Regions from separate parts of the Thermoanaerobacter sp. YS13 genome, predicted to be linked through region 1. Evidence: riboswitches for the same ligand, from Rfam matches in the RefSeq annotation. Region 1 holds a riboswitch; each other region holds the start of a gene.
The links. Region 1 has a riboswitch for cobalamin ahead of metE (5-methyltetrahydropteroyltriglutamate--homocysteine S-methyltransferase). Riboswitches for the same ligand answer to the same signal wherever they lie in the genome.

Region 1 (4,245 bases):
ATTAGAGTACTTTATGAAGAAACAAGGAGCCGAAGACCTATCTTTTGATACGATTGTAGCTTCTGGAAAAAGGTCTTCTCTTCCTCATGGAAAAGCTTCTGAAAAAGTGATAGAAAAAGGTGATTTTGTCACAATAGATTTTGGATGTAAAGTAGGTGGCTATTGTTCTGATATGACAAGAACAATAGTGATAGGGAAAGCTAATGAGAAGCAAAAAGAGATATATAACATAGTTTTAGAAGCACAGCAAAGAGCGATAAATAATTTAAAGGCAGGACTTATGTCAAAAGAGGCCGATTTGTTAGCAAGGTCTGTTATTGAAGAAAAAGGTTATGGACAGTATTTTAGTCACTCTTTAGGACATGGAGTAGGGCTTGAAGTTCATGAAGCTCCTAGCTTATCCTCCAAAAAAGAAGAAATTTTAAAAGAAGGGGCAATTGTTACCGTAGAACCAGGTATATATATTCCCGATTTTGGTGGCGTAAGAATCGAAGATATGGTATTATTAAAACAAGATGGTGTTATAAATTTAACTAAATCACCGAAATATTTAATTGAATTAAACTAAAGCAATGGAGGGATTTTTTTGATAGCAGCTGGTGATTTCAGAAAAGGAGTAACTATTGAGGTTGACGGACAAGTTTTTACAGTTGTGGATTTTATGCATGTTAAACCAGGGAAAGGTGCAGCTTTCGTGAGGACAAAACTTAAAAATGTTATGACAGGAGCTGTAATAGAGAAAACTTTCAGCCCAACAGAAAAGTTTGAAGAAGCAGTTATAGAAAGAAGAGAGATGCAGTATTTGTACAATGATGGAGAACTTTATTATTTTATGGACACAGAAACTTATGAGCAAATTCCTTTAAATTATGATAAAGTTGAGGATGCAATTAAATACATAAAGGAAAATATGATTGTTACAGTAAAGTTCTATAAAGGCGAAGCCTTTTCTGTTGAGCCCCCTACTTTTGTTGAGCTGGAAGTTGTAGAAACGGAGCCTGGATTTAGAGGAGATACTGCAACGGGTGGCTCCAAACCGGCAACTGTAGAAACTGGTGCTGTCATACAAGTCCCATTGTTTATAAACGTTGGAGACAAAATAAAAATTGACACTCGAACTGGAGAATATTTAGAGAGGGTATAAACGCAGCAATTTGTCAAATACTATTTTGTAAAGGAGGTATGTGGAATATGGAATACTTAAATGAAAGGGTTTCCTACTTAAGAGGTTTAGCAGACGGCTTAGGGATAGATGACAGCACAAAAGAAGGTAAAATAATTTTAGCAATTTTAGATACTTTAGAGGATTTTGCAGATGCTATAAATGAGCTGGAAGCTTCCCATTCCGAATTAGATGATTATGTGGGAGAAATAGATGAAGATCTTTCTGAAATTGAAAACCACATATATGGCGATGAGGACTATGAGGATGAGGATGACGACCATGACTATGATTATGATTATGACGATGATGAGGAATATGAGGATGAAGAGGAGGATTATGAAGAGTATGTAGAAGTAGAATGTCCTCATTGCCATATGTTGATGAGTGTGGAAGAAGAGCTTCTAGAAGATGAAGATGCGGAGTTGGTATGTCCTCATTGCAATGAAACCCTAAAAGTAAAAAATTTGAAAATTGTAGATGATGATGAAGATTAATTTAAAAATGCCCACTAATTAGTGGTTTAATAGGTATGGGACTTGGGTTTATAACAACACACCATTTTATTTAACTTCTAATTCAAATTTGCAAACATTTTGCAAACATCCATAAATAAAAAGTAAAAAAGCCTTTGTGTATAAAAATTCAATGTTAAAAAACTATCTTTACTATTGAGCAGGTGCTGCTATGGCAGCTTAATAGGGAAAGCGGTGAAAATCCGCTGCAGCCCCCGCTACTGTGAGCAATGACAAGCCCAGTTTCTGTGCCACTGGAAAGATGAAGACTTTTTAAAAGGCTCACTTTCTGGGAAGGTAATGGGCAAGGATGACTTGCTAGCCAGGAGACCTGCCTGCTTGAGAGGCCTTAATTGGCTTCGGTGGGAAGTGCAATTAAGGTGGTAAAGACTAAGAGGGGCCTGTAGGTTGTCTTTTTGAAATCCTTTGTTACCCTTTTTAACAACTATACTTATGCAAAAAACTGTATTAAGTAGAAAAATGAGTCTTTACTACCTTGATATGCAAAGTTTTTTCTTGGTAGTAAAGACTCATTTTGTTTATGTACATTATTAAAATAAAAGAATTTTATGATGATGTACAAAAGAAGAGATTTTTTATAATAATTATCAAAAATTTTAACAAGGAGGTTAAAAACTTAAAATGATTTCTATTGTTGGTTTCCCAAGAATAGGACAAAATAGAGAACTTAAAAAGTGGGTTGAAGGATATCTTGACAAGAAACTTTTAAAAGATGAACTTATTAAAAATTCAAGAGTTTTAAAAGAAACTCATTGTAAAATCCAAAAAAAGTATGGCATTGATTTAATTCCTTCAAATGATTTTTCGTTTTACGATACTTTTTTAGATCATGCAATGCTTATAAATGCAATTCCTGACGAGTATAAAAACCTCGGGAAAGATGAGCTTGATACCTACTTTGCTTTGGCAAAAGGGTATCAGGATGAAAAATATGACTTAAAAGCCTTGCCTATGAAAAAATGGTTTTTTACAAACTATCATTATATTGTACCAGAAATTACAGATAGAACCTCTTTTAAGCTTTCTACAACAAAACCTTTTAATGAATTTTCAGAAGCGTTATCAATTGGGATAAAAACAAAGCCTGTTATAATTGGCCCTTTGACATTTTTGATGCTTTCAAAAAAATCAGGTGTTGATATTTATGACAAGAATTTTTGGGAGAAGTTATTAACTGTTTATATTGAAATTATTGAAACATTTGAAAGTATAGGAGTTGAATTTGTACAGATAGATGAGCCAATACTTGTTACTGACCTTCAAAAAAATGATATAGAACTTTTCTTAAGTTTTTATCGCAACTTACTTTGTCACAAAGGATATCTTAAAATTGTCCTTCAAACCTACTTTGGGGATGTTAGAGACATCTATGAAAAATTAATTTCTCTTGATTTTGATGCGATCGGACTTGACTTTGTTGATGGAAAATACAACTTAGGACTTATTAAAAAATTTGGGTATCCCAAAGATAAATTCATAATAGCGGGAGTGGTTAATGGGAGAAACGTATTTAAAAACAACTACAAAGAAAGCCTTGAGATTTTAGATACCTTATCTACTTTTGTTGAGAAAAAGAATATTGTGATTTCGACGTCATGTTCGCTATTGTTTGTTCCATATTCGCTAAAATTTGAAACACAGCTTGATGATAGCCAAAAGAAATATTTAGCATTTGCTGAAGAAAAACTAATGGAACTTTCTGAACTAAATACTTTATTTTATCAACATGAGTACACAAAAAATAGTTTGTATATTCAAAATATCCACTTTTTTGAGGAATTGAGTACAAAGAAGTTTTCAGACATCAACACAGTTGTGAATAACCTTACAGATGATGATTTTGAGAGAAAACCAAGCTTTGAAGAAAGAATTAAGGTACAAAAAGAAGTATTTGACCTTCCTAACCTTCCTACAACCACGATAGGCTCCTTCCCCCAAACTAAAGATGTAAGACAAGTAAGAAGCAAGTTTAAAAATAAAGAGATAACATTTGAAGAGTATGATACCTTCCTAAAGGCTAAAATTGAAAGAGTTATAAAACTTCAGGAAGAGATAGGATTAGATGTTTTGGTACATGGTGAGTATGAAAGAAACGATATGGTTGAATTTTTTGGTGAAAACTTAGAAGGATTTATAATCACAAAAAATGGCTGGGTTCAATCCTATGGTACAAGGTGTGTAAAGCCCCCAATTATATTTTCTGACATCAAAAGAAAAAGGCCAATTACAGTTGAATATATAAAATACGCCCAGAGTCTCACTAAGAAACCTGTAAAAGGAATTTTAACGGGACCTGTTACGATCCTCAATTGGTCATTTGTTAGAGAGGATATCTCAGTAAAAAATGTAGCTTTACAATTAGCACTGGCGATGAGGGAAGAGGTGTTGGACCTTGAAAAAGCAGGTATTAAAATTATTCAGATTGACGAACCAGCACTAATTGAAAAGTTACCGTTAAAACGCTGCTATCATCAAGAATATCTTTCATGGGCAATAAGAGCTTTCAAGCTAACCTGTTCGAAAGTAAAACCACAAACACAGATTCAT
Region 2 (4,245 bases), 630 kb from region 1:
CACATAATAGTTCTTTACTGGTGCCATTTAGGGAAAAGAGATGTCATAAAAACTGTCACTCCATGGGGGCCGGAGGTAAAAGGAGTATTTGCCACTCGTTCCCCTTCAAGGCCAAACCCTATAGCTTTTTGTGTGGCTGACATTGTAAAAATTGAAAGAAATAAACTTTATGTGAAAGGTGTGGATGCCTTAGATGGAAGTCCTATACTGGATATAAAGCCTTATGTTTATGAAATTGACAGCATAAAAGGTCCAGAGGATACATTGTAATATACCCTTCAATACAGTTAAAATATGTGGCAATACGCTACGGAGAATGAGATAAGATTTAAGGAGGGGAAAAAGGTCTGTATAGATTGCTTTGAAGAATAACCCCCTTTACAGTTTATTAAGCAGATGGGATTTAAAAATATTGGCGTTGCATTTTGTTATTCTATGAGTAAAGAGGCGAAACAATTTGTAAAATTATTAGAACAGTATGATTTAAAAATTGTTCCTGTTTGTTGTAAAGTCGGTTCTATTGATATAGAAGATATAGACATTCAAAAAGATAAAGAGGGGTTTGTTGCTACTTGCAATCCTATAACACAGGCAGAGATAATGAACCAAGAAAACACAGAACTTAATGTAGTAATAGGTCTTTGCGTAGGCCATGATATACTTTTTAATAAATATTCTAAAGGACTAGTTACAACACTGGTGGCAAAGGACAGAAAATACGCTCATTGTCCTGTAAAAGGATTAGAAGCTGTTAATGTGTAATTTAGTGGAAAGAGGCATTAGGCTTTTTGTATGAAGCCTCTTTTTTTATTGACATATGTCAATAAAAGGTGTATATTTAAATTGAACATATGTTAAAAATATGGTGGTCTATGATGGATAAAAACAAAAACGATTTGATGTCATTAATAATAAAAACATTGAAAGCAAGTGGCTTAAAGATAACGGAGAAACGCCAAATTTTGATAGAGGTATTTTTGAAGAGCCCTAATATTCATTTTGATTTTGATACACTCCTTGAGGAAGTTAGGAAAGAATGGTCCCATTATGGTGTAGCAACTCTTTATAGGAATTTAAGAATTTTTGTAGGCAAGGGAATATTATCAGAAAATATAATAGAAAACAAAAAATACTATGAACTTAAAATGTTTAATAAAAAAAAGATTCACGGTCATTTAATTTGCAAATATTGTGGTAGTATAGACGAATATTACAGCCCAGATTTGGTAAAGTATATAAAAATGATAGATAAAAAATATGGCTTTGATGTGTATTATGGAGAATTGAATTTTTATGGAATATGCAGTAATTGTAAAAGGACTATAAAAAATGATTTAAAATAGGCAAAAATAATTGCCTATTTTATTTTTTATATTGACAATGCAAGAAAGCAGTGGTATACTATATATTGAGGGTATTAATAAATAATATACTAGATTTTGTGCAAAATAGAATATACACAGATACAGGTGCCCAATTTCAAAGGGAAATTGGGTTAAAAGGGAAGCAGGTGAGAATCCTGCACGGTCCCGCCACTGTGATGGTGAGCTCTTTACAATATGCCACTGTCTGTTCAAACAAAAGGAACCGTCCCCGATGTTTGAAAGGTGGGAAGGCGTAAAGAGTGATGAACCTAAGTCAGGAGACCTGCCTGTATTTGTATTACACTTGCTCTACGGTCGATAGAGGAGGTGAGGTACTTTTGCACACCTCTTAACTTGACGTAGAAGTTAAGGGGGTTAATTATTTTTACAAAAGAATGGAGGTTTAAAATCATGAAAATTGCTATGAAGGTTATAAAAAGAGATGGAAGGGAAGTTGAGTTTGATAAGATAAAGATTGCAAATGCTATATACAAAGCTTTTAAGGCAGTGGAAGAAGGGGAATACAAAGATGCCCTTGAAATAGCAGATGAAGTGACAGAGTACGTAGAAAATAATTTAGAAGGAATAGCCAGTATAGAGCAGATTCAAGATATTGTAGAGCAATACTTAATAAAGCATGGTTATGCTAAAGCGTCAAAGGCCTATATTTTGTACAGAAAACAGCATCAAGAGATAAGAGAATTTAAAAAAATGTTTATGGATATTGAAAAAATGGTAGATGAATACATAGGGAAACAAGATTGGAGAGTAAATGAAAATAGCAATATGAGTTATTCACTTCAAGGTTTAAATAATCATATCTCTAGTACGATAACAGCTCATTACTGGTTAAACAAAATATATCCTCCAGAAGTTAGAGATGCCCATGTAAATGGAGATTTGCACATTCATGACTTAGGCCTTTTATCTGTGTATTGCTGTGGATGGGATTTAAGAGATTTACTGCTTTCTGGTTTTACAGGGGTAGAGGGGAAAGTTCAAAGCAAACCTCCAAAGCACTTTAGGTCTGCTCTTGGACAGATTGTCAATTTTTTTTATACACTTCAAGGGGAAGCAGCCGGTGCACAAGCTTTTTCTAATTTTGATACCTATTTGGCACCTTTTATATATTACGATAATCTTTCTTACAAAGAGGTCAAACAGGCTTTACAGGAGTTTATATTTAACATAAATGTTCCAACTAGAGTAGGATTTCAAACTCCTTTTACAAACATAACTATGGATCTTGTGGTACCAGAGATTATGGCAGATGAACCTGTTATAATTGGTGGTCAATTGATGGATAAAACATATAAAGAATTTCAAAAAGAAATGGACATGTTAAATATAGCATTTGCAGAAGTTATGATGGAAGGAGATGCCAGTGGTAGGATATTTACTTTTCCAATACCTACTTATAATATAACTAAAAATTTTGACTGGAATAGTCCTGTCATAAATAAAATAATGGAAATGACTGCGAAGTATGGTTTACCCTATTTTAGTAATTTTGTAAATAGTGATTTAGATCCCAATGATGTGAGGTCGATGTGCTGTCGGTTGAGGTTGGATAACAGAGAATTAAGAAAGCGTGGAGGAGGGCTTTTTGGAGCAAATCCTCTTACAGGTTCAATAGGAGTTGTAACAATAAATATGCCAAGAATTGGATATTTATCTAAATCAAAAGAAGAGTTTTTCCAAAGGTTAGAAAGACTTATGGATATTGCAAAAACAAGCCTTGAAATAAAAAGAGAAATTTTAGAGAAGATGACTGAAATGGGATTGTATCCTTATTCAAAATTTTACTTAAGAGATATAAAAAAGAGATTTGGATTTTACTGGCAAAACCATTTTAACACGATAGGACTCATTGGAATGAATGAAGCACTATTAAATTTCATGGGAATAAGCATAGCCAGTGAAGAGGGAAGGAAATTTGCACTTGAAGTATTAGATTTTATGAGGCATAAATTAGAACAATATCAATTAGAATCTAATTTCATGTACAATTTAGAAGCCTCCCCTGCAGAAGGAGCTTCCTATAGATTGGCTAAAAAAGATAAAGAATTATTCCCCGATATAATAACTGCAGGTAGCGATGTGCCTTACTATACAAATTCAACACAGCTTCCTGTAGACTTTACGGAAGATATATTTACTGCTTTAGACTTACAAGAAGAGTTACAAACAAAATACACAGGAGGTACAGTATTTCACGGATTTATTGGAGAGAGTATAAATGATGTTACTACCTGCAAAGCTCTAGTCAAAAAAATAGCTTATAATTATAGAATTCCTTATTACACTATAACTCCAACTTTTTCAATCTGTGAAGACCATGGGTATATTTCTGGGGAACATTTTGAATGTCCTTACTGTGGGAAAGAATGTGAGGTTTACAGCCGCGTAGTTGGATATTATAGGCCAGTAAAGAATTGGAATGAAGGAAAGAAAAAAGAGTTTAAGGACAGAAAGGAATTTGTTGTATGATGTACGATTTTATGCCTGTTTCTTTTGCTGATTTCCCAGGGAAAATTGCAGCCACTGTTTTCGTAAGTGGCTGCAATTTTAAGTGTCCTTACTGCCATAACTCTTATTTAATTCAAATAAGGGAAGGTATACGGAGTGAAAAGGAGTTTTTTGACTACCTTAAAAAGAGAGCAAATTTGATAGAAGGAGTGTGTATTACAGGCGGAGAACCTACTCTTTGGAAAGGATTAAAAGATTTTATAAAAAATATAAAGGACTTAAATTTTGAGGTTAAGCTTGACACTAATGGATCAAGGCCACAAGTGTTAGAAAATTTATTAGATGGAAGATTGCTCGATTATATAGCTATGGATATAAAGGCGCCAATAGAAAAATATGGCATATTTTTAAA
Region 3 (4,245 bases), on a different contig from region 1:
TACCCTGATATATTCTTTAAAAGTGTAGTCTTGCCACTTCCATTTGCACCAATTATCCCTATCACTATGCTTTTATTTATGGTGAAATCTATCCCTCTTAAAACTTCCCTTTCCCCATAAGAAAAATGTAATTTATCTACCTGTAAAATTGCCATATCATCACATTCCTTCACTTTTTTGTTTGCTCTTTATTAACAGATACAAAAAGAATGGCCCTCCAAATGCCGCAGTAATTATCCCAATTGGAATTTCCATTGGTTTTAAAATAACTCGTGCTAATAAGTCTGCAAAAGTTAAAAATATCGCTCCCGATATAGCACTAAAAGGTACAAGAATTCTATTGTCAGGTCCTACAATAAGCCTTGATATATGAGGCACAATAAGTCCTACAAAACCTATAATTCCTCCAACTGATACAGCTGTTGCAGTAACCAATGACCCTGTCACAAGAATTATTTTTTTGACCAATTCTGTGTTGACACCTAAATGTTCGGCAACCTCTTCTCCTGTCAATATCGCATTTACATCCCTTGAAAATACATACATAACAAAAGAACCAATCAATATAACAGGAGTAGAAAAGACCACACCATTCCAGTTTATGAGGCTAAATCCTCCCATAGTCCAAAAAACAATTCGAGAAAACTCATCATGATTTAAAAGCATCATGAGAGAAATAATTGCAGACATAAAAGCACTTATGGCTATACCCGCCAATAACATTGTAGTCATAGATACTCTTGTCCCAGTTTTAGAAATAGTGTATACGAAAAATACAGTCATTAAAGAAGTAATAAATGCCATAAAACTAAGTCCAAATATTCCAAGTCCTAATATTATCGCAATAGTAGCACCAAAAGCCGCTCCTGATGATATACCCAAAACATAAGGGTCTGCCATTGAATTTCTCAAAAGTCCTTGAAAAAACGCTCCTACAACCGAAAGCCCCATTCCTACAACTGTAGATTCAACAACTCTTGGAAGTCTTAAATTAAGGATTATCGTCCTAGAGGTTTCACTTCCCCCTCCTAAAAAAACATTTAAAATTTCCTGCAGGGGTATTTTTACCGCCCCTGCAGAAATTGATAAAATCATGGTAAAGATAAGCAGTAAAAAGGCTGTACCAAAATATATGCCTCTTTTGAATTTCACTTTACTTAAATGCCTCCGGATGTAAGAATTTTGCAATTTCTTCAAGTCCTAAAACAATTCTATTAGAAGCTCTTGATATTATGTCATCATTGCTTATCACAAATATCTTGTCATTTTTAACAGCATTTGTGTCTTTGTATCCTGCCATATTTTTGATGTCTTTTACATTTCCTGCATGAGGAGATGTTATTATCACATCAGGATTTTTCTTGACTAATTCTTCTACGCTGTACTGCGCCCAGCCATTTACATCCTCTGCAACGTTTTTGCCACCTGCAAGGTTTATAAGCTCATCAATAAATGTGCCTTTACCTGCTGTCCAGTTTCCGTCAAGAGAGACCAGATAAAATACGCTGACTTTCGGAAGGTCCTTGACTTTGTCATTTATTTCTTTTATTTTATCTTGCATTTGTTTAATTAACTCTTCGCCTTTTTTCTCAGTTCCTGTTATTTGACCTATTATTCTTATAGACTGGTATATCTGGTCAATATTTTTTGCCTCCAACATTACAACAGGGATACCCATCTTTTCTAAAGATTCCATCTGCTCTTTGCCTGAAAGAGTGGAAGCAAAAATTATATCAGGTTTTTGAGCAGTAATCGCTTCTACATTTGGCCCTTTAAATCCCCCCACTTTGGGTACATCCTTGACCTCAGGTGGATAATTATCAAAGTCTGTAACACCCACAACCTTATTTCCTGCTCCTAAAGCATATATAAGCTCTGTTGTAGAAGGTGCAAGAGAAACTATTCTTTGAGGTTTTTTGTCTATAGTTACTTCTCTTCCCAAAAAATCAGTAACCTTTAAAGGAAACTGAGTTTTTACGGTTTCAGTTGCTGTTTGAGAAGTGTTTTCTGGTTTAGTAGCAATGTTTGTTGAACAAGCCGCCAGTGAAAACATCAAAGCAAATATTACCAATAAAGCAAGTAAACCTTTAAATTTTCTCATAAGTACCCTCCTAATTTAAATTTTTCAAGTATCAAAAAAAGCCTACCCCATGGAGGTAGACCTTTTTGCCAAAATTAAGCATAAAAATTCCATTCCACCTTCCCTCCGAAGGCGAACTTCCGAAATCTTATGGCAGGTCTCCTGGCTCGCGATTCATCTTCCACCCTGCCTTCCCACCCGGCACATTTCTTGAGTGCCAAGCAGTGGCTTATTAGGGCTTCATCCTCGCTCACAGTAGCGGGGGCTGCAGCGGATTTTCACCGCTTTCCCTTTTAACTTCTCAAGACCATAAGATTTTTTGTATTCACTTGTACACCTATATTTTACATCTACTTATCATTTAAGTCAATTCCCTTGTTCATGACTATCTATTTACCTTGAAAAATATGTATCAAGTTTCTTATATAATAGAGTCAAGGATATCTCCTCTAAGAGAACCAATGAGCGATTCAATGCGCTCAACATCTACAGCATAATTAGCATGTATATTCTTTTGCTTTCTTCCTCACTGCATTATCCATAACTCCACCACCAATTTTTATCGATAATCTTATATTTTATTATAACCCTCACATAGAAAAACTCAATAAAAATTAGTTTTCTGGTTTTGGTCCGTAATACTGATAATAGTAAGCTTTTAACATGCCATTGTAAAGCTTTCTTTTTTTAGAAGCCTCTCTTCCAAAGAGTTTCTCAAATCTTTCATGGGAAGTCAGTATATAAAAAGACCACGTATCAAGTTTTTTGAAAACTTTTCCCATTTCTTTATAAAGTTTTTCTACTTCCTTTAATTCCCCCATCCTTTCACCATAAGGAGGATTGCATATTATAACACCATATTTATCATCTGTTTTTAAATCTTTTAATGAGATATTTTCAAAAGTTATGTATTTCTCTACACCAGCTTTACGCGCATTGTCTTTTGACAATTTGATGGCGTTTTCGTCAATGTCATATCCTTTTATGTTTAAAGTTATATCTTTTTTAATAGCACCAACTGCTTCTTCTCTCGCTTCTTTCCATAATTTATTTGATATTCTCCACCATTTTTCGGAAACAAATTGTCGTTTTAAACCTGGTGCGAGATTTATTCCAATCATAGCTGCCTCGATCGGAATCGTCCCAGAGCCACAAAAAGGGTCTATCAAAGGTCTATCCGGTTTCCAAAAGCTCAGCATTATCATAGCAGCAGCCAAAGTTTCTCTCAAAGGTGCTTCATTGGATATGACTCTATAGCCTCTTTTGTGTAAACCGTCACCACTCGTGTCAATCATAAGTGTTACCTTGTCTTTCATTAATGAAAATTTTATTTTATAAGTTGCGCCGTTTTCTTCAAACCATTCTTTTTTGTATTTCTTCTTAAGCCTTTCCACAACAGCTTTTTTAACTATTGCCTGACAGTCAGACACGCTAAAAAGCTTGGATTTTATTGAATAACCCTCCACAGGAAACCTGCCATCTTCAGGTATCCAATCTTCCCAGGGAAGAGCCTTTGTACCTTCAAAAAGTTCTTCAAAAGTTGTGGCAGTAAATTCCCCTATTTTTACGTATATTCTCTCTGCCGTTCTAATCCAAAGGTTTGACCTGCATAAAGCCATCTCATCGCCTGCAAAAGTGACTTTTCCATTCTCTGCAGTGATATCTTTATACCCTAGCTCTTTTAGCTCTCTTGCAGTTATTGCTTCAACACCAAAAAGAGTAGATGCTATAAATTCTATTTTTGACATATTTTATCTCCCTTTACCTCTAAGTTTAACTAATTCAACCTTATTATATCACTTGCATCTATAAATATATATATCATTTTTAGCGGCTAGCTCCTCCACCGCCGGCAGAGCCTCCACCGAAGCCTCCACCGCCGAAGCCACCACCTCTAAAGCCTCCAAATCCTCCTGAGCCAAAGCTTCCTGGACCCCACCAGTTTCTTCTTATATTTCTTCCTCCTCTTCCAAAGATAATAAATATTAAGATGAGTATAATCACTACAGCAATATCTTCCCATGATATACCACTATCATTGCTACTTGTATTGACACTGTATTTGGAAGCATCCAATCCCTGAAGGTCTATATTGTACTCTTTTGCAACCCTTGAGGCTATAGCCATATAACCGGCGTATATGCCTTTAGAGTACTCGCCTTTTG
Region 4 (4,245 bases), on a different contig from region 1:
CAAGTTCTTTTGCATTAGCAAAGACAACTGTGGGTTCGCCTTTTGCAACAACTTTTCCATTCTTCATGACATATATATAGTCAGCCCATGAATAAGCAAAGTCCACATCATGAGTTGATAAAATAATTGTCTTTCCCTCTTCAACCAATTTGTCAAATAAACCCATAACCTCTTGAACATGCTTAGGATCTAAATAAACTGTTGGCTCATCCAATATAATAACTTCAGGCTCCATAACTATAATATCAGCTATTGAGACGCTTTTTTTCTGCCCATAGCTTAAAAAATGGGTAGGCTTGTCTTTTAAATCAATAATTCTCGTTTCTTTCATGGCGTTTTTAACTTTCTCTTTTACTATATTTTCTGGATAACCTAAGTTCATAGGGCCAAAAGAAATTTCTTGGTATACACTGGCAGAGAAAAGCTGTATGTCAGGATTTTGAAAAACAATACCAACGTTCTTTCTAAGTTTTACAAGTTCGCTATGACTGTAATTTATCTCTTCACCTTTGTATAATATTTTCCCTGATTTGGGTTTCAAAATCCCATTGAAGTGCAAAAACAGTGTTGTCTTGCCTGCACCGTTTGGACCTAAAACTGCAATCTTTTTACCTTCCTCTATCGACATATTTACTTCATTCAAAGCTTTTGTACCGTCGCTGTACTCAAAAGTAATATTTATAGCTTCTAATATAAACTGCTCTTTCATAGTTCACCTTCCTAAAAGCATTGATGCGCTTATTAAAATTAGTTCTATCAAAGCAATAAATATTATATTTTTATAACAAAATTTGTAATCTTTGCTGAGGACTTTTATCTCTCCATTATAACCTCTTGCCTCTAAAGTCACATATAAATCCTCTGAATTTTTGTAGGACTTAATAAAAAGAGAGAATATCAAAAGTCCTAAAGACCTGTAGCCATTTTTTAATGTGGCATATCCCAACCTTGAATTTTGAGATATATAGATCTCATTAGCAGCTTGCGTTAAAACAAATATAAACCTATAAATTAATTGAAGCAACTCTAAAAACAGCGATGGAATTTTCAATTTCTTTAAGATATTTATAATGTCAACCACAGGAGTAGTGAGTACAAGAAAATATAAGCAAGACACTATTGCTAAAGCTCTAAAGAATAAAATAACAGCAGTATTAATGCCTTGTGCAGTAATTCCTAAAGTTACCCCAAAAATATTAAAGCTTATTAATGCAGCACTTTTATTCCCTATCACATTTATGATAAGTGTTATTATGCTTATTATCAAAAAAGAAAAGGGAATTAACATAAGCTTAATGTACACTTTTGCTGGAATTTTCGCTTTAAATACAGTTATCACAAATATCAAAATAATTACTGCAATATTTGTATAGGCATCAAATTCAAAGCATAAAATCATAGTCAAAAAAGCAAATAAAAGTTTTTCAACAGGATGTACATTGTACATCCTGTTGGTATAAGCATAACTATCTATTAGCATTTTTTCTCCCCTTCGCAACACCTATATAATATCCCAAAAAGCCTGCACCAATTGCAGCCTGTAAGGCAAACAAAAGGCTTTCAATTTCTCCACTTGGTGGCTCCCAAATTGGTTTAAACCATGGCTTGTAATTTTTGTCTACCTGAGCAATAGCTTCTGTCGCCCTGTCATCTGCACCAGCAAATTCAGCATTTTTAATAGTAACAAGGGGAAACACCACCAGTAAAATAACCAACAAGCCCAATATCAAATTCTTCATTAAAAACTTTTTATCCTTCATATTGCCTTACCTTCTTTCTCTAAAACCTTAAGTTCAATGAGTTCTTCTTTACTGTAGGCAGTTAGCATATTGATTACGAGCACAGTTAAAAGCCCCTCACTTATCGCCAAAGGTACCTGTGTCACTGCAAATATCCCCATGAATTTTAAAAATGAGGTTGTAAAGCCGCCTACTTCAGCAGGGAAAGCAATAGCAAGTTGGAAGGAGGTAGTCACATATGTAAGCAAATCCCCAATTGAGGCAGCTAAAAATACTGCAAGCCAATTTGGACCACCTGCTTTTTTTACCCCTTTAAATATATAATAGGAAGCAATTGGCCCTACTATGGCCATGGAAAATGTATTAGCGCCCAAAGTCGTTATGCCGCCATGGGCCAAAAGTAATGCCTGAAACAAAAGGACTATAAGGCCTAAAACGCTCATAGCAAAAGGTCCAAAGAGTATAGCTCCAAGTCCTACACCGGTTGGGTGTGAACAACTTCCAGTAACTGAAGGGATTTTAAGTGCTGAAAGGACAAATGCAAAAGCACCTGCAAAACCCAAAAGCATCTTAAGTTTTGGATTCTCTTTTACTTTTTTGTTTATCGCTATAAGTCCTATAACCACAAAAGGCAAAGAAGCTATATCCCATATTATACACCATTTAAGAGGTAGAAAACCTTCCATTATATGCATTGAATAGGCAATTTGTGGAGCTATTAAAAGCAATGCAAATGCTGTTAACAACATCCATTTTTTCACACCAAACACCTCTTTTTTTATAAAATTTAGGTAAAAATAAAACCTCTTAACTTACCAACGGCGTTAAGAGGTAAAAAATACATACTTATCCCTTTATAACACCCCCTCTATCGACCGTAGAGTAAGTGTGTCACAAATACAGGCAGGTCTCCTGACTTAGGTTCATCGCTCTTTACGCCTTCCCATCCGTCACTCAGCGGAGCATGTTTTTATACGAAATATAATTTGTTAAATTCGTGCTCCGCTGAGTGACAGACAGTGGCATAATGTAAAGAGCTCACCATCACAGTGGCGGGACCGTGCAGGATTCTCACCTGCTTCCCTTTTAACCCAATTTGGATTCCAAAATTGGGCACCTGTATTTGCATGTTATTCAATTCTCCCTTTAAATAAAGGATATCATTTTATAAATAGGTTGTCAATGAATAGAAATGTCCTTGTATTGCTTACTTATAATTTTTGCAACTTCAAAACTAGCCTCAATTGTTTTTTCAATATCCTCCTCTGTATGAGCCATTGATAAAAAGAAGGTCTCAAATTGAGAAGGAGGCAGGTACACACCCCTTTTCAGCATTTCTTTAAAATATGCAGCATACACACCAGTGTTTGATTTTAAAGCAGAATTATAGTCTTTTACTTCATCATTCGTAAAAAACATACACATCATGCTGCCTATTCTATTTATTGTAACATCAATTCCATTTTGAACCATGCTTTCTTTTAGCCCCTTACACAATTTTTCTGCTTTCTTGTCTAACTCTTCATAAATATTGGAAGTTTCAGATAATATTTTTAAAGTCTCAAAGCCTGCTGTCATTGCTAGAGGATTACCAGACAAAGTCCCTGCTTGATACACCGGTCCATCAGGAGAAATCATTCTCATAATCTCTTCCTTTCCTCCATAGGCACCAACAGGAAGACCTCCACCAATAATTTTACCAAGCGTAGTAATATCAGGCATAATGTTGTAAAGTCCTTGTGCCCCTGAATAAGACACTCTAAAACCTGTCATCACTTCATCAAAAATTAAAAGTGATTTATACTTTGCAGTAATCTCTCTCAATACCTTTAAAAATCCCTCTTCAGGTAAAACTGTACCCATATTACCTGCAATAGGCTCTACAATGACAGCAGCGATGTTCTCACCGTACATTTCAAAAATATCTTCTACCATTTTGATATCATTATATCTAGCTATAATTGTGTTCTTTGCTATCTCGTTTGTTACGCCCTTTGAATCAGGCATTCCGAAAGTAAGTGCACCTGACCCTGCTTTTATAAGCAGGCTGTCAGAATGTCCGTGATAACATCCTTCAAATTTTACAATGATGTCTCTGCCCGTATATCCCCTTGCCAATCTTATCGCACTCATAGTGGCTTCTGTGCCTGAATTCACCATTCTGACAACTTCTACAGATGGAACAGCCTCAATTATTTTTTCTGCCATCTTGACTTCCAACTCTGTACAGGCTCCAAAACTGGTACCCAGTTGTGTTTGTTTTTTAATAGCTTCTATCACCTGTGGATGTGAATGCCCAAGTATTAGCGGTCCCCATGAAAGAACGTAGTCTATGTATTCATTGCCATCTTCATCCCAAATATGACTTCCTTGCCCCTTTTTTATAAAAACAGGAGTAGCTCCTACTGATTTAAAAGCTCTTACAGGGCTATTGACACCACCTGGCATAAGTTTTTTAGCTTTTTCAAAAAGCTTTTGCGATTTATCAGTTTTCACAGAACCACCT

Region 2: it holds a riboswitch for cobalamin, as region 1 does, so the genes downstream of both, THYS13_RS05410 (ribonucleoside triphosphate reductase) here and metE (5-methyltetrahydropteroyltriglutamate--homocysteine S-methyltransferase) in region 1, are expected to answer to the same signal.
Region 3: it holds a riboswitch for cobalamin, as region 1 does, so the genes downstream of both, THYS13_RS08135 (ABC transporter substrate-binding protein) here and metE (5-methyltetrahydropteroyltriglutamate--homocysteine S-methyltransferase) in region 1, are expected to answer to the same signal.
Region 4: it holds a riboswitch for cobalamin, as region 1 does, so the genes downstream of both, THYS13_RS07990 (energy-coupling factor ABC transporter permease) here and metE (5-methyltetrahydropteroyltriglutamate--homocysteine S-methyltransferase) in region 1, are expected to answer to the same signal.

Annotation. Positions count from the first base shown of each region.
Region 1 covers NZ_JOOI01000001.1:417,734-421,978, forward strand. Annotated here, with positions in the region: gene THYS13_RS02120 (Xaa-Pro peptidase family protein) at 1-568, shown strand, start outside; gene efp (elongation factor P) at 587-1,144, shown strand; gene THYS13_RS02130 (CD1247 N-terminal domain-containing protein) at 1,192-1,659, shown strand; cobalamin riboswitch at 1,823-2,031, shown strand; gene metE (5-methyltetrahydropteroyltriglutamate--homocysteine S-methyltransferase) at 2,320-4,245, shown strand, end outside.
Region 2 covers NZ_JOOI01000001.1:1,049,737-1,053,981, reverse strand. Annotated here, with positions in the region: gene tsaA (tRNA (N6-threonylcarbamoyladenosine(37)-N6)-methyltransferase TrmO) at 1-270, shown strand, start outside; partial or broken gene THYS13_RS05420 (DUF1847 domain-containing protein) at 379-762, shown strand; gene THYS13_RS05415 (Fur family transcriptional regulator) at 876-1,343, shown strand; cobalamin riboswitch at 1,451-1,670, shown strand; gene THYS13_RS05410 (ribonucleoside triphosphate reductase) at 1,776-3,854, shown strand; gene THYS13_RS05405 (anaerobic ribonucleoside-triphosphate reductase activating protein) at 3,851-4,245, shown strand, end outside.
Region 3 covers NZ_JOOI01000002.1:47,498-51,742, forward strand. Annotated here, with positions in the region: gene THYS13_RS08125 (ABC transporter ATP-binding protein) at 1-155, opposite strand, end outside; gene THYS13_RS08130 (iron ABC transporter permease) at 160-1,152, opposite strand; gene THYS13_RS08135 (ABC transporter substrate-binding protein) at 1,154-2,101, opposite strand; cobalamin riboswitch at 2,215-2,407, opposite strand; gene THYS13_RS08140 (class I SAM-dependent RNA methyltransferase) at 2,695-3,828, opposite strand; gene THYS13_RS08145 (YgcG family protein) at 3,908-4,245, opposite strand, start outside.
Region 4 covers NZ_JOOI01000002.1:21,867-26,111, forward strand. Annotated here, with positions in the region: gene THYS13_RS07975 (energy-coupling factor ABC transporter ATP-binding protein) at 1-709, opposite strand, end outside; gene cbiQ (cobalt ECF transporter T component CbiQ) at 713-1,480, opposite strand; gene THYS13_RS07985 (energy-coupling factor ABC transporter substrate-binding protein) at 1,467-1,760, opposite strand; gene THYS13_RS07990 (energy-coupling factor ABC transporter permease) at 1,757-2,488, opposite strand; cobalamin riboswitch at 2,624-2,875, opposite strand; gene hemL (glutamate-1-semialdehyde 2,1-aminomutase) at 2,919-4,235, opposite strand.